Regions from separate parts of the Hypnocyclicus thermotrophus genome, predicted to be linked through region 4. Evidence: riboswitches for the same ligand, from Rfam matches in the RefSeq annotation. Region 4 holds a riboswitch; each other region holds the start of a gene.
The links. A riboswitch is a leader RNA that binds a small molecule or an ion and turns the genes downstream of it on or off. The one in region 4 is predicted to bind S-adenosylmethionine.
Positions count from the first base shown of each region.

Region 1: it holds a riboswitch for S-adenosylmethionine, as region 4 does, so the genes downstream of both, metE (5-methyltetrahydropteroyltriglutamate--homocysteine S-methyltransferase) here and EV215_RS01620 (methionine ABC transporter ATP-binding protein) in region 4, are expected to answer to the same signal.
Region 2: it holds a riboswitch for S-adenosylmethionine, as region 4 does, so the genes downstream of both, metK (methionine adenosyltransferase) here and EV215_RS01620 (methionine ABC transporter ATP-binding protein) in region 4, are expected to answer to the same signal.
Region 3: it holds a riboswitch for S-adenosylmethionine, as region 4 does, so the genes downstream of both, EV215_RS10085 (O-acetylhomoserine aminocarboxypropyltransferase/cysteine synthase family protein) here and EV215_RS01620 (methionine ABC transporter ATP-binding protein) in region 4, are expected to answer to the same signal.

Region 1 is NZ_SOBG01000003.1:75,871-80,200, reverse strand. Features, by position in the region: gene EV215_RS03940 (GAF domain-containing protein) at 1-618, opposite strand, end outside; gene EV215_RS03935 (ribonuclease H family protein) at 919-1,377, shown strand; SAM riboswitch class I at 1,429-1,551, shown strand; cobalamin riboswitch at 1,602-1,779, shown strand; gene metE (5-methyltetrahydropteroyltriglutamate--homocysteine S-methyltransferase) at 1,884-4,148, shown strand; gene EV215_RS03925 (LacI family DNA-binding transcriptional regulator) at 4,171-4,330, opposite strand, start outside.
Region 2 is NZ_SOBG01000002.1:159,889-164,218, forward strand. Features, by position in the region: gene EV215_RS02780 (MarR family winged helix-turn-helix transcriptional regulator) at 327-755, opposite strand; gene EV215_RS02785 (hypothetical protein) at 960-1,529, shown strand; SAM riboswitch class I at 1,605-1,698, shown strand; gene metK (methionine adenosyltransferase) at 1,770-2,978, shown strand; gene thrC (threonine synthase) at 3,040-4,330, opposite strand, start outside.
Region 3 is NZ_SOBG01000011.1:25,975-30,304, forward strand. Features, by position in the region: gene EV215_RS10735 (manganese efflux pump) at 1-112, opposite strand, end outside; gene EV215_RS10705 (manganese efflux pump MntP) at 106-408, opposite strand; gene EV215_RS10080 (hypothetical protein) at 438-1,736, opposite strand; SAM riboswitch class I at 1,941-2,061, shown strand; gene EV215_RS10085 (O-acetylhomoserine aminocarboxypropyltransferase/cysteine synthase family protein) at 2,241-3,521, shown strand; gene EV215_RS10090 (SpoIIE family protein phosphatase) at 3,560-4,330, opposite strand, start outside.
Region 4 is NZ_SOBG01000001.1:345,581-349,910, reverse strand. Features, by position in the region: gene EV215_RS01630 (DUF1858 domain-containing protein) at 1-564, shown strand, start outside; gene EV215_RS01625 (glycosyltransferase family 9 protein) at 1,034-1,927, shown strand; gene EV215_RS10475 (hypothetical protein) at 1,937-2,086, shown strand; SAM riboswitch class I at 2,195-2,318, shown strand; gene EV215_RS01620 (methionine ABC transporter ATP-binding protein) at 2,410-3,423, shown strand; gene EV215_RS01615 (methionine ABC transporter permease) at 3,416-4,069, shown strand; gene EV215_RS01610 (MetQ/NlpA family ABC transporter substrate-binding protein) at 4,113-4,330, shown strand, end outside.

The DNA.
Region 1 (4,330 bases), on a different contig from region 4:
AATAACACCTATTATCTCTGTGAAAACTTCTTCTGAATCGAGTTTTTCCATTGAATTAGCTATTTCATAAAGAGAAAAAATACTTTCTTCTGATGTTATAATTTGTTTTTTCAATTCTTTTTTTATAAATTCGTTTTTATCAAATGTATCACGTAATTTATCATAATTCTCTTCTAAAATTTCAATTTTTTTTGTTAAAGTATTTATTTTGTCTGTATGATCATCTTTTACTTTACCAATAAAAATACCTGTAATATAAAACATTAACAAAAATTTATAATGAGAAAAATCATTAAAGAAAATAATAATATCTTTGTCTAATAAATAATAACTAAAAATAAAAAATCCACTTGCAATAGTACTTGAGATTAATGTTAGATAATTTCCATATCGAATAGCAATTAATGCAATAATTATTATATAGGGATGAATATTTAAATTAATAAATGTTTCTTTAAATGGTGAAAAATAAAAGTAATAAGTAAAAATACCTCCAAAAAGAATAATTGATTCAACTATAAGGAATATAATTTTTTTTATAATATTATTTTTTTCAGAATTAATTTCTATATTTTTGTATTTGATATTACCAATTGAAATTGATTTTATTTTTTTCATTTAAAACTTTTTGAGTGTTTTTGTCATAAGAAAAAATAAACATTGAACTAATAAATAGATTATTTATATTTTTGTCATTTATTTTTAAATTGTTTAAAATGATATTTTTAAGATGGAAAAATTTTTTTTCATATAAGATGTCTCCTTAAGCTATAGGTTATTATATTAATATACTAAAGTCTTTTAATTATTATATTTGATAAAATAGTATAAATCAAGTATAATATTATATTATAAACTAGTATAATATTATATTATAAACTGTTGATATTAAGAAAATATTAAAAAAGGAGATTTATTTTGGAAGAAATTATAATATATACAGATGGAGCATGTGCAAATAATCAAGAAAAAGAAAATACTGGTGGTTATGGTGCTGTATTGATGTATAAAGGTAAAATAAAAGAAATATTTGGTGGATATAAAAATACTACAAATAATAGAATGGAATTAATGGCGGTAATAGAAGCATTAAAACAATTAAAAAGAAAAGATATTCCAATAAAAGTATATTCAGATAGTAGTTATGTGGTAAACGGAATAAACATATGGATACATGATTGGATAAAAAAAGGAAAAATTAAAAAAAATTATGATTTATGGATGAAATTATATAATTTAAAAAAAGGTTTTAAAAAAATAGAATTTTTTCATGTAAAAGGACATAACGGAGATAGATATAATGAGATAGCAGATAGATTAGCTGTAAAAGGGAGTCAAATGTATGATTTGTTAGTTGATGAAAAAAATCTTGACTAATTTCACAAAAAGTTGTATTATTTTTATAATATAATTTTAAAATTTAATAAATTCTTATCAAGAGAAGCGGAGGGAACGGCCCTTAGATGCTTCAGCAACCTACCATTTAAGGTGTGGTGCTAATTCCGGGAATTATTGATTAAAAGTTTAAATCAAAAAATTCGAAGATGAGAGGTAGTTTATTTAGTAAAACTCTTTCATACTCGAAAGAGTTTTTTTATTAAAAATTATATATAAAAATAGGTGTACTTGTGCATAACAAGGAAGTTGGTGAGAATCCAGCACAGCCCCCGCTACTGTATTGTGGACGAAACCTTAAAAAAGTCACTGGAAGAGATTCTGGGAAGACAAGGGAGTAGGATGAAGCTAAGTCAGGAGACTTACCTATTTTAAAATTCTTCGGAGGGAAGGTGATATAATGAGGTTATTTTATGACGGTTCCTATTAATAACACTAAGATTTAAAGTTGTAATTTCAATGAAATAAAAATTAATAGGAGGAAAATTATGTATAAAACATCAGTGATAGGATTTCCTAGAATTGGAGAAAATAGAGAATTAAAAAAAATAGTAGAAAATTTTTTAAAAAAAGAAATAACAAAAAACGAATTATTAAAAGAAAGTAGTAATATCAGAAAAAAACATCTAAATATTTTAAAAGAAAATAGTATAGATTATATAACTATTAATGATTTTTCATTATATGATAATTTTTTAGATACGATATGTCTTTTAGGTGCGATACCCAAAAGATATAACGAATTAGAATTAGATGAATTAGATACTTATTTTGCAATGGCTAAAGGATATCAAAAAAATGATAAAGATGTAAAAGCACTTGCGATGAAAAAATGGTTTAATACAAATTATCACTATTTAGTACCAGAATTAGATAAAAATATTAGCTTTAATTTAAATCTAAAAAAAATATTAAGTGAATATAAAGAAGCAAAAGATTTAGAAATTACTCCTAAAATTTCTATAATTGGTCCTTATACTTTTTTAAAATTATCTAATATAAAAGAGGGAGATTTGGAAGATTATATTAATGATATCAAAGAAATTTATATAGAACTTATTCAAAATTTAAATAAACTTGATATTAGTTATATTCAGATTGAAGAACCAATTTTAGTAACAGACTTAAATAATAAAGATATTATTAATTTTGAAAATATATATAAGGAAATATTGAATGTAAAAGAGAAAAAAATATTACTTCAAACATATTTTGGTGATATTAGAGATATTTATGAAAATATCATTAAATTAGATTTTGATGCGATTGGTCTTGATCTAATTGATGGAGAATATAATTTTGAGCTTATAGAAAAATATGGAATAAATAATAAAGAGATATTTGCAGGGATTGTAAATGGGAAAAATATTTTTATAAATGATTATAAAAAAAGTATAGAAATTATAGATAGATTAGGAATAGAAAATTTAGTTTTATCGTCTTCTTGTTCTTTACTTCATTTACCATTTACAATAAAAAATGAAACTAGTTTAGATGAAAAATATAAAATTCTTTTATCATTTGCTGTAGAAAAATTAATAGAACTTAGAGAGCTAAAAAATATATTAGAATTTGAAGATTTTGAAAATCATAATAAATACAATGAAAATCAAAAAAAAATAAAATCAAAACAAAATTTAACAGAATTTTTAAATAATGAAGTAAAAGAAAAAGTTAAAAATTTAAAAGAAGAGGATTTTTATAGAAAAGAAAAATTTGATGAAAGAATAAAATTACAAAAAAAATATTTAAATTTACCAAAACTACCAACAACAACAATTGGTTCTTTTCCACAAACGTTGGAAGTTAGAAAAATAAGAAACAAATACAGAAAAAATGAGATAACAAAAAATAAATATAATGAATTTATTTATTCTAAAATAGAAGAAGTAATAAAATTACAAGAAAACTTAGAAATTGATGTGTTAGTACATGGTGAATTTGAAAGAACTGATATGGTAGAATATTTTGGTGAAAATTTTGAAGGTTTTTTAATAACTAAAAATGGTTGGGTACAATCATACGGTACTAGATGTGTAAAACCACCAGTAATATTTGGAGATATATCTAGAAAAGATAGTTTTACAGTGGAATATATAAAATATGCTCAAGAATTAACAAATAAGTATGTAAAAGGGATGCTTACAGGTCCGATAACGATTATAAATTGGTCATTTGTAAGAGAAGATTTATCAATTAGAGATATCGCTTATCAAATTGCTTTGGCGCTTCAAGATGAAGTTCTTGATCTTGAAAAATCTGGTATTAAAGTGATACAAATAGATGAAGCTGCACTTAGAGAAAAATTACCATTAAGAAAAGAAAATTGGAAAGAATATTTAGATATTGCAATAAAAGCTTTTCGGCTCACAAATAGTAAAGTAAAAGCAGATACTCAAATACATACACATATGTGTTATAGTGAATTTAAAGATATAATTAATGAGATAAAAGAATTAGATGCAGATGTTATTACAATTGAAGCAGCTAAATCAGATCTTTCCATGATAGATATATTGAATGAAAATAATTATGATAAAGAAGTAGGGCCTGGTGTTTATGATATACATTCACCAAGAATACCAAGCGTAGAAGAGTTTGAAACTGTTATAAATGAATTAACTAAGAAAATAGAAATAGAAAAATTATGGATTAATCCAGATTGTGGTCTTAAAACTCGAGGTAATAAAGAAACAATAGAAAGTTTAAGAAATATGGTAGTAGCAACAAAAAATATACGTAAAAATTTATAAAAAATCTTATTTTAAAAGCCCCTTATTTTGGGGGCTTTATTGTTTTTCTATTGATATAATTTGATTTTATTTTTTCTTGTTTAATTTTTGATTTATCATCTAAATAGATAAAGGTTATTAAAGAATTAACGGCTTTTATAGCTAGTTCACCTATTGGTCTTGAAATAGTAGACAAACCACCA
Region 2 (4,330 bases), on a different contig from region 4:
TTATTATTTTAAATTGATATTTTTATAGTTCTCTTAGTTTTTTATTATTGATATATAATAAAAAAAGACCGTTCTAAGAACAGTCTTTATGTATAAATTATTTATCTATAAAAATTATATCTTAAAATTACTAAAAGATATAATCTAATAGATAGTATCGTTCTTAGATATGATACTACAGATTATATATTTAGTTGATTCAAGATATTCGTTTTTCCACCAGCTTTTAAATATAGTAACCATATCTAAAACACTCCTTTTTTATTATTTGTATTAATGTTATCATACTAAAAAACATAAATCAAGTTTTTTTTGAAATTTTAAAATTATTTTTCTAAAATTTTATTAAGAATATCAATTTGTTGTTTTATAGCAAAAATTTCGTTTTTTTCTAATGAAAAATTATTTAACAAGTTAGTAGGAATATTTTTTGCTTTATTTTTTAAATTTCTTCCTTTTGTAGTAAGAGAGATTATTAGATTTCGTTCATCAAATTTATTTCGATTTCTTTTTATGTATTCTTTTTTTTCAAGCTTTTTTAAAAGAGGGGTAAGAGTTCCAGAATCAAGAGAAAGAATTTTTCCTATTTCATTTACATTTATTCCATCTTTTTCCCATAATACAAGCATAGTAATATATTGAGTATAAGTAAGATCAAGTTTATTTAAAAGGGGTTTGTAAATTGTATTTATATTTTTCATCAATTTATATACACTAAAACAAAATTGATTTTCAATTTTTAAAATATCATTCATTTTTATTACCAACCTTTTTAAAATTTCTATTTAAATTATAACAAAAATAAAGTTAAAAATAAAGTTAAAAAATACATTATAATTAAAATAAATCTCAATAAATAAAAAAATTCTTTATGAATAAAAAAACAAAAAATAATATATATTTTTAAAAAAAATATGCTATACTAAATTGATTAAACTAAATAAAGGGGAGGATAATTTATGAAAAAACAACTTTTAATAAGAGCAATAGAAAATAAAGATGTGTGTGCAGTAGAAAGTGATGCATTAATTACAGCAGTTGATTCTAAAGGTATTTGGTGTGGACAAGTGGATATGGCTATTCGAAAAAATGTAGGTGATTATTATCATCAAGCATTATTAGGACATATTAGACAAAAAACAGGAACTTCTTTATTTGATGATGGGCAAGTAGTTTTAGTTGAAAAAGATGAAGGAATGAAAACAGCATTTAATAATATTATTTTTGTGATTGATGATTTAAGAAAACCTTTATCAGAAATTATATATAGTGGACTAGTAAAAGCTAATGAAGAAGAATATAAAATAGTATCCATGTCATCAATTAGAGCAGGAGAATCTTTTGGTAAAAAAGAAAAAACTTATGAAGAAATGGCAAAAGAAGTATTTAAAGGAATTAGAAAATTTTTAAATGAAACAGAAGAAGTAAAAATAGATAGATTGTTTATTTTAACATATGATAATGAAAAATATAAAAACCTTTTAATACAAGAATTTAATACAGATGAAGATTTAGTAGCAATATACTAAAATTTTTGTTTAATATTTATAAATTTTTATTGACAAAACATTAAAATTAATATATACTAATTTAGTCAAAAAAGCAAGTTATCAAGAGAAGTGGAGGGACCGGCCCAATGAAACTTCAGCAACCTACTGTAACCTTATTTAGTGTGGTGCTAATTCCGAGAGATGATAGAGAGTAGAGTAACCTCTTTCATTTCTGAAAGAGGTTTTTTATTATCTAAATATTTAGAAAAGGAGAAAAAAATGATAGAAAAAGGAAGAGTATTTTTCACTTCTGAGTCTGTTACTGAAGGTCATCCAGACAAAATGGCAGACCAAATCTCAGATGCTATACTTGATGCAATTTTAAAAGAAGACCCAAAAGCTAGAGTGGCTTGTGAAACTATGCTTACAACAGGACTTGTTGTAATAGCAGGTGAAATAACGACTGCAACTTATGTTGATTTTCAAAAAATTGTAAGAAATACAGTAAAAGAAATAGGATATACAAGAGCAAAATATGGATTTGATTTTGAAACTTGTGCAGTGATAAATTCTATTCATGAACAATCAGCAGATATAGCTATGGGAGTAGATGAATCTTTAGAAATAAAAGAAAACAAATCAAAAAAAGAGGATGAAAGAGAATTACTTGGTGCAGGAGACCAAGGAATTATGTTTGGTTTTGCTACTAATGAGACAGAAGAATTGATGCCAATGCCTATTATACTAGCACATAAATTAGCTAGAAAATTATCAGAAGTAAGAAAAAACAATACATTAGATTATTTAAGACCAGATGGAAAAACTCAAGTAACAGTAGAATATGTAGATGGAAAACCAGTTAGGATAGATGCAATAGTAATATCAACTCAACATGATTCTGATATTACACATGATAAAATAGAACATGATATGAAAAAATATGTTATAAATTCAATAATTCCAGAAGAATTATTAGATGAAAATACAAAATATTATATAAATCCAACTGGAAGATTTGTTATTGGAGGCCCTCACGGTGATGCTGGTCTTACAGGAAGAAAAATCATAGTTGATACTTATGGTGGAATGGGAAGACATGGTGGAGGAGCATTTTCTGGAAAAGACCCTACGAAAGTAGATAGAAGTGCCGCTTATGCTGCAAGATGGGTTGCTAAAAATATAGTTGCTGCAGGACTTGCTGATAAATGTGAAATACAGTTATCTTATGCAATAGGAGTAGCTAGTCCTACTTCAATAGCAGTAAATACTTTTGAAACAGGAAAAGTAGCAGATGATACTATAGTAAAAGCGGTAAAAAAAGTATTTGATTTAAGACCAGGGGCAATAATTCAAGATTTAGACTTAAGAAGACCTTTATATAGACAAGTAGCAGCTTATGGACATTTTGGTAGAATAGACTTAGATTTACCATGGGAAAAAACTAATAAAGTAGAAGAACTAAAAAAAATAGTAGAAGAATTAAAATAATTAATAAAAAGAGTGTATTTATATTTTATAAATACACTCTTTTATATTGTTTAAATTTTAGTTATTTAATTTTTAAAAAATCTGCGATAGTATCTTTCATTTTATTAGGATTAATTACAGTTTTATGTAAAATTTCTTTTTTATTAAGTTCGAAAACAGCTTTTGGGATTTCTAAATTTGTAATTTTAGAAAGTTCTTCAATTAATTCAAAATCAGATTTATTATCAAGATTTTTATCAATGATAGATTCTAATACTGCTCTAGTAAATTTAAAAGGGCTAGCAGTAGAAGCTATAAGAGTTTTAGTATCAGTATCATTTGTTTCTTCTAAATAATTTTCATATACTTTATATGCAACAGCAGTATGTGTGTCTATAACATATGAATATTTTTCATATACATTTTTAATTGTAGATTTTGTAGATTTATCATCAGCAAATCCACCATAAAATTTATTTAATTTTTCTTTTAAATTATTTGGTAATTCGTATTTACCATTGGTTTTTAAAGAATTCATTAATTCAATAATAAGTTTATCATTTTTATCTGTTAATGATTCAATAAATCTTTCAAGATTACTTGAGATTAGAATATCCATTGAAGGCGATATTGTAGTGTTAAATTCTCTATTTATATCATATATTCCAGTATTTAAAAAATCAGTAAGAACGTTATTTATATTACTTGCACATATAAATTTATTTACTGGTAGTCCCATTTTAAAAGCGTAATATGAAGCTAATATATTACCAAAATTTCCAGTAGGAACTACTACATTTATTTTATCTCCAGTTTTTATTTTATTATTTTTTATTAAATTAAAATATCCGTAAAAATAGTAAATGATTTGGGGAACTAACCTACCTATATTTATTGAATTAGCGCTAGAAAAAACATACCCGTTTTCATTTAAAATTTTATTAAATTCAGTGTCATTAAAAATATCTTTTACACCACTTTGAGCATCATCAAAATTTCCATTGATAGCTACAACAAATGTATTATCTCCAGTTTGAGTAACCATTTGAGCTTTTTGTACTTCGCTTACACCATCAGTAGGGAAAAATACAATTATTTTAATCCCTTCATTATTTGCAAAACCTTCTAAAGCAGCTTTTCCTGTATCACCACTTGTTGCAGTTAGGATAACTATATCTTTTTTTTCATTATTTTTTTCTTTTGAGAGCTTCATAAATTTAGGCAAAATAGAAAGAGCCATATCTTTAAATGCTAAGGTAGGTCCTCTATATAATTCTAAAAAAGAAACATTTTCAATATCTTTTATACTAACTATATCTTCTGTTTCAAATTTTTCATTATATGCTTCATTTATACACCATTTTATCTCTTCT
Region 3 (4,330 bases), on a different contig from region 4:
TAGCAACTGAAAATATAATATTTAAATGTTTTGTAAAAGCTAAAGAAAATCCAGCGGCTAGCGCATCTATGCTTGTAGCAATAGCAAGAAGAATAAGGTTATAGTTTAACATTTACCATTTCTTTCGCATTGTTCCTCTTTGTATGCTTCATGTAGCATTTTAAGACCTATTCCAATTAATAAAACAGATCCAATTATATTATTATAATTATGAACTAAATTATAAATACTTTTTCCTAAAAAAAATCCTAATAATGGCATGAATGCCTGAAAAATAGAAAAAGTAAGTGCTACAGTAAGTGCTTGGTTTATTTTTAATCTTTTAACAGCAACACCTTGAGATATAGATACTGCAAAAGCATCCATTGCTAATCCGATACTTAATAAAATCAATGTAAAAATAGTCATAAATTCTCTACCCCTTTATAAAATTTTTATTAATTTTTTTTATCTAAAATAAAGCTTAGCATATCATCTACATTTTGTTTATAGTACATATTACCACAATGACCACCATATGGATAAATAAAACTACGTCCTTTGAAAGTGTCTTTTAACCATTTAACTTCTTCAGGAAGTAAAATAGATTCATCTTCATTTATGGCAACATACATATTTTTTTTATTTTTTAAATAATCTGTAATACTCATCATATTGGCCATATCTATAAGTTTTTCTTTTGTTAAAGTAGGGTCATCTTTTTTTAAATTTTCAAGAACATATTCATTGAAATACTTTATATAACTCATATTATTAGCTTTTTTGTAATATTTAGTAATAGAATCAAATTTAGACAATTTAGTATCTTTAGGAACTATTTTTCCAAGATTATTTTTAATATCACTAATAAATGATATATTAGTTATAGAATTTCTAAAAGAAAGACCAATAAATATTTTAAATTTTTCTTCAGTAAGTCCAAGTCCTTCTAAGTTATAAGAGTTATCTTTGATTATATTTAAATCAAGATTTATATGATCATGTGGATAAATATTAAAAAATAAATTTTCTGTATTTGAAATAAAATTATTAACATCAGAAATTTTATTTGGGAAATATTTTTCAACTAAATCATCAAGAATGATAGATGAAGTATATAAGTTTACAGCAGGATTAATTATAAATATTTTTTTAAAATTAAAATAATGTTCTTTGTCATCAAGTTTTGACACAAAAGCAGCATGAGTTCCTCCTAAACTATAACTTACTAAATATATATCAGTATATTTAATTTGTTTTTTTATTATTTCATGAGCTTTTTTCATTACTTTGTATAAATCTTTTGAATCTTTTTCTATAATTCCAGTATATCCATAAGAAGATGAATTTATTAAAAATGATGGATGACTAGGGGATGTGAGAGAAACTACATGAAATCCATTATTATAAAAAACATCTCTTAAAAATTTTGTTTTTGGAGCATTATAGTAACCTCCTGTACCCGAAAAAATATATACAAGAGGGGCCTTTTTTTTCTGTTTTGCTAATGAAAAAATGTTTTTTTTAGCAAACCAAAATATTTCAGGGATATTATTTGTTTTATTTATTTGTAGTTTATATAATGAAACAACAGGTTTTTTTTTGATTTTATACTGCAATCTAGGAGGAGTTCCTATTGCGGTACTTGTAAATCTATTTTTAAATGGAAATTTATAATTTTCTTCATTATATATTTTTGTATTACAAAATGTTAAACTTATGTTTAATAAAAACAAAAGAAATATTAATTTTTTCATAGGTTTCTCTCCTTTATTACTTTGGCATTATTAATAGTTTAACATAAAAATTAAAAGAGGTAAACTATTTCTATATTTAAATTAAAAACTATTATTATTTTAAAGAAATAATAATTTTTAAAAAAAATTTTGACAAATTTAATAAAAAAACTTTACAAAACTACTTTTTTATTGTATACTTCTATTAAGTCAAAACTGAACAAAAACTCATCAAGAGAAGTGGAGGGAACGGCCCTTAGAAACTTCAGCAACCTACCTTATGGTGTGGTGCTAATTCCGTGAAATAATTGATTTAAAAATTTAAATCAAAATTCGAAGATGAGAGAGATAAAATTAAGATTTTAACTCTTCTCATTAGAGAAGAGTTTTTTTTATAAATATTATTTACTAAAAGAATAAACAAAAAATAAATAGAGAATAAAGATAAATAATTATGTAGATAATAAGTTTATAAAAATAATAATTTATAAAAAGTAAAATAAAAAAACTAAGGGGGAATTAAATATGAGTAAAAATTTAAAATTTGAAACATTACAATTACATGCAGGACAAAAACCAGATAGTGAAACTGGTTCTAGAGCAGTACCTATTTATCAAACAACATCTTATGTATTTAAAGACACAGATCATGCTGCAAATTTATTTGCTTTAAAAGAAGCTGGAAACATTTATACAAGAATAGGGAATCCAACAACAGCAGTACTTGAAGAAAGATTAGCAGCACTTGATGGTGGAGTAGGAGCTTTAGCGGTGGCTTCTGGTTCTGCAGCAATAACATATGCTTTACTTACAGTGGCAAAAGCTGGTGATGAAATTGTAGCGGCAAGAAATCTTTATGGTGGAACATTTAATTTACTTTCAAATACAATTAATGATTTTGGGATTACAACGAAATTTGTTGATCCTGATGATTTAGAAGGATTTAGAAATGCTATTACAGAAAAAACAAAAGCAATATATATAGAAACAATAGGAAATCCAAATTGTACTCTTGTTGATGTAGAAGCAGTTGCTAATATAGCACATGAAAATGGGTTACCATTAATAATAGATAATACTTTTGCGACACCATATCTTTTTAAACCGCTAGAGCATGGAGCAGACATTGTAGTTTATTCAGCTACAAAATTTTTAGGGGGGCATGGTACAAGTATTGGTGGAATAATTGTAGATGGTGGAAAATTTGATTGGGCAAAAAGTGGAAGATTTGATAATTTTACAACGCCAGATCCAGGGTATCATGGATTAAAATATTCAGATTTAGGGGCACCTGCATTTATATTAAAAGCCAGAGTAAAACTCCTTAGAGATACAGGAGCAGCAATTAGTCCATTTAATGCATTTTTAATATTACAAGGGATAGAAACACTTAGTCTTAGATTAGAAAGACATATAAAAAATGCTAGAAAAATAGTAGAATATTTAAATAATCATGAGTTAGTAAAATGGGTAAGTTATCCTGAATTAGATGAAAATGAAAATAAAGCTTTAGCAGGAAAATATTTTCCTAAAGGTGTAGGTTCGATATTTACATTTGGAATAAAAGGTGGCGTAGAGGCAGGTAAAAAGTTCATTGATAGTGTAGAATTATTTTCACACTTAGCAAACGTTGCAGATGCAAAATCATTAATTATTCATCCAGCAAGTACTACTCATGGACAACTTTCAGAAGAAAAATTAAAAGAAGTAGGGATAAAACCTGAAACTATTAGATTGTCGATAGGATTAGAAAATGTAGATGATTTAATAGCGGATTTAGAACAAGCTTTTAATAAAATTAAATAAAAAAAGAGGCTCTTATTATAAGAGCTTCTTTTTTATAATTATTTAAATTTTATTCCTATCAGAGTAATATCATCTCGTTGAGTTTCTTTACCTTTCCATTTCTTTAAATTTTCAATAATAATTTTTTTTTGTTCATCTAATGGTTTGTGAGCTATTTGATCTAAATCATTTATTAATCGTTTTTTTGAATAACCAAAATTTTTTGGACCACCATTTTGGTCAGTATATCCATCAGTAGATAGATAGATTATTGTATCTGAAGTTGCATCAAATTTATATTCTGTATAATCGTAATGATCTTTTGATTTTATATATCCAATACTTTGGCGATCACCTTTAAATGTTTTAATAACTCCATTTTTTGATAAATACATTGAAAGCTTTGTTCCTACAAAGATAGATTTTTTACTAACTGAATTATATTTTATAAGAGAAATATCAAGTCCATCATCTGATATTTTTTGACTATTTTTATTGAAATATGTCTTTATTCTATGATTTAATCCATTTAATATTTCAGAAGGTGATATCTCTTTTGTAATTAATTCATTTAAAAATGAACTTGTAGCCATTGTCATAAAAGCACCAGGGACACCATGCCCAGTACAATCAATAACAGCGAAATAAATAATTTCTTCTATTTTTTTTCCAAAATAAAAATCTCCACCAACCACATCTTTTGGTTGCCAAATAATAAAAAAGTCTTTAAAATTTTCTTTTAAAAATTTTTTTGAAGGTAAAATATAGTTTTGAATTTTTCTAGCGTATCTTACAGATGAAACAATTTTTTCGTTTTTAATTCTAATTTC
Region 4 (4,330 bases):
AAAATAACTAAATACTTAATAAAAGCTAGTGGCTTTAATGTAGATGATTTTAAATTTAAATATGGAAAACCATTTGGAAGACCAGAAAAAATATATTTAGATTTTATAACAGGGAAAGCAGATACTGTAGTATTAAGAGAACCTGAAGCTGCATATGCAATAAAAACAATGAAAGATAGAAAAGAAAACTTTTCTATAATTTCATATAACAAAATATGGAATGATATAAATAATGGATTTGGAAGTTTTCCTAATGCCGGATTAGTATTAAAAGGGAAATTTGTAAGAAAACATCCTGAATTAACAAAAGTATTATTAGAAGAACTAAAAGAAGCTATAAATTGGGTTATCAAAAATAAAAAAGAGGCTGCTAAATTATCTTTTGATATAATGAGACAATCTCCAGATAAAATTGAAGAATTTTTAGATAGAGTTAACTTTAAATATGTTGATGGCGAGGAACTTATAGATAAAGTAAAACAATATTTTAACATACTAGTTAAAGAAAAAATAGTAAATGATACAATAGATGAAAAATTTTTAAGCATATTTAAATTGGATTAAATTATTCTATAATTAAAAAAATATAAAGCACTGTATAATTAATTATATAAAAAATAATAAACTCTATATCTAATAAAAATCTAAAATAATTGAAATGAATTTTAAATTATAAAAAAATTATTATTCAAGAAAAATCTATTAAAAGTATTTGTATAAAGAGCTAAATATGATAAAATAAGTGTAAAAGCAACAGTAAGAAGATATAAGAATAAAGGTAAGTCTAAAGATTTATTTGAATTTTTGATATCTTGATATGTGAGGTTGATATAGTTGCAATTTGAAAAAGCAAAATTAATTAAATTGTTATTGGAAAAAGGAAAAATATTAAAAGATAACAGAAGAAATTTTGTAAAATTAATAGAATAAAATGGTATATATTATAAATTTGTTTTTATTTATTCTGTTTATATAGATAACTACAGAAAGCTAAAAAAGAACTTAAGATTTTGGAGGAGGTAAGAAAAAAATAATGGAAAATGCAATTTTAGTTCTTTTACCTAATAAACCTTTTTTGGGTAATCAGATAACTCAAATACCTTTTTTTGAAGAAATAAAAGGAAATAAGAAAATAATAACTGTAGGAACAAAGAAATCTTATTTTGTAATAAAAAACTTAGGTTATATAGATTTGGCGTTTGAATATAGAAAAAAAAGTTTTTTGGATTTGTTTAAAATTATAAAAAAAATAAAGAAAGATTATAATGTAACTGAAGTTTATAATTTTAGATATAGGTCGATAAGAATATCTTTTATATTGGCTTTGTTTTTTAGAAATATTACAGGGTATTTAAATAAACGTAAAAATCCATTATCGATTTTTTACAAGAAAAAAAAGATCTTTAATAAAAAAGAGTATATCGCGCATAACTATTTGAAGCTTTGTGATGGAAAACTAGAAGAATATTATTTAGAGAATGTAAGAAGAAAGAAAAGTATAAGTATCATTCCAGGTGGGAGTAATGACTTTAAAAAATATCCTTTGTCAAAATATTTAAAAGTTGTAAGAGAATTTGAAAATGATTATGAAATAAACTTTATATTAGGAAATGATATGTTGAAAGAACAAGAAGAACTAAAGCCTTATAAAGAGAAGTATAACTTAGTTATAGGAGAAAAACTTGACAAACTTAGAATGTTATTACAAGAGACTTCTCTTGTGATATCTAATGATTGTGGACCAAGTCATTTTGCTCATATTTATAATACTCCAAGAATAAGTTTGTTTGCAGGAAATACTAATCCAAGAGAATGGTTTAATAAGACTGATAAGTCAATATTATTAGAGAGTAGTAATAGAGATAATATAGATAGTATAAGAGAAGAGGATATTATAATATCAGCTAGAAAAATACTAAATAGATAAGTTTAAAGTATGAAAATAAGTGGATTTACAACGATAAAAAATGTAAGTAAACTTTATTATCCGGTAAAAGAGTCTATGATGAATAATTATTCAAGAAAAATGTTTGGATTTAAAAGTTCAAATGAAGTTTATGAAGAAAAATTAGTTAAATTAGCATAGGGGAAAATGTGTGCAACTAAACTTACAATTTTCATTTAAAAAAATGAAAATAAAAACTATTGACAAATAAAACTAAAACATGTATAATTAGTCAAAATTAAATATTAATTCTTATCAAGAGAAGTGGAGGGAACGGCCCTTAGAAACTTCAGCAACCTACCTGTTTGGTGTGGTGCTAATTCCGTGAATTATTGATTTAAGATTTTAAATCAAAATAATTCGAAGATGAGAGATTGTTTTGTGATTAAAACTCTTTCAAATTCGAAAGAGTTTTTTTTATTATATGATTTAAAAAAAATATATATACAATAGGAGGTTTTATTTTGATTCAAATAAAAAATCTAAATAAAATTTATCATTCTAATGGAAAAGAAATCCACGCAGTAAAAAATTTGAATTTAACAATTGAAAAAAATGATATCTTTGGCATTATGGGATTGAGTGGTGCTGGAAAGTCATCATTTATAAGAATGTTAAATCGATTAGAAGAACCTACTAGTGGAAATATTATTATTAATGGAAAAAATATTATTAATTTTAAAAAAAAAGAACTTAGAAATTTTAGAAAAAAAACAGGAATGATATTTCAACATTTTAATTTATTATCTTCTAGAACTGTAAGAGATAATGTGGCATTTGCTCTCGAGATAGCTAAATGGAAGAAAAAAGATATTAATAATAGAGTAAGCGAACTACTTGAATTAGTAGAATTATCTGATAAAGCAAACTTTTATCCTAGTCAGCTTAGTGGCGGTCAAAAACAAAGAGTTGCTATCGCTAGAGCACTTGCTAATAATCCTGAAATTTTATTGTCTGATGAAGCTACTAGTGCTCTTGATCCTAAAACAACAAAATCTATACTCGAACTCTTAAAAAAAATTCAAGAAAAATTAGGATTAACTATAATACTTATTACACATCAAATGGAAGTAATTAGATATATCTGTAACAAAACAGCTATTATACAATATGGAGAAATTGTTGAAAAAGGAAAAACAGAAGAAATTTTTATAAATCCTAAAAGTAAAATTACTAAAGAACTAGTTGCACATTTAATCCCAGAAGAAAAAGATGAGATAGATTTATTAAAGAAAAATAATTGTAAAATTATAAAGATTATTTACACAGGAGAAATTGTAGATAAACCTATTATTTCAAAATTAGTTAGAAAATTTGATATAGACGTAAATTTAATTGGTGGAAGTATAAATAAACTTATAACTACTAATATAGGTCATTTAATAGTTGAATTTGAGGGTGATTTAAAAAATCAAGAAAATGCTATTAATTGGTTAAAAAATCAAAATTTAGAAATAGAGGTGCTTTATAATGGATAATATTTTAAGATTATTAATCCCTTCAATCTGGGAGACATTATATATGGTATTTTGGTCAACAATTTTTTCAACTATTTTAGGAGGACCTTTAGGTATATTATTACTAATTACTAAAAAAGACAATATTTTATCTATGCCAAAATTAAATAGAATTTTAGATGCTACTATAAATATTTTACGTTCTTTTCCTTTTATTATTTTAATGATATTAGTCTTTCCATTATCAAGAATAATAGTAGGAACTACAATAGGCTCTACTGCTACTATTGTTCCACTTTCCATATCTGCAGCTCCATTTGTTGCTAGAATAATAGAAAGCGCTCTTAGAGAAGTCGATAAAGGACTTATAGAAGCTTCATTATCCCTTGGAGCTTCTCCATTTGAAATAATTATAAAAGTACTTATACCAGAAGCTATGCCAAGTATTGCAAATGGGCTTACTATTACAATTATTAACTTGCTTGGATATTCTGCAATGGCAGGTGCTATTGGTGGTGGTGGTTTAGGCGATTTAGCTATTCGATATGGATATCAAAGATTTAAAATGGATATAATGATAATTTCTGTAATTGTAATAATTATTTTAGTTCAAATTATTCAATATATTGGTGATAAAATAGTTTTTTATATTAAAAAAAATAGATAATAAAAATTTTAATAAAATAAATATATATAAGGAGGAATTTATTATGAAAAAACAAAATATTTTTATTTTAGTATTAATATTAATACTATCAACAACAACATTTGCAGGACTTTTTAAAAAGAAAGTTAATGAAAACGAATTAAAAGTAGGAGCAACTCCTATACCTCATGCTGAAATTTTAGAATTTATTAAAAAAGATTTAGCAAAAGAGGGAATCAAATTAAAAATAGTTGAATTTACTGATTATGTAACACCAAATTT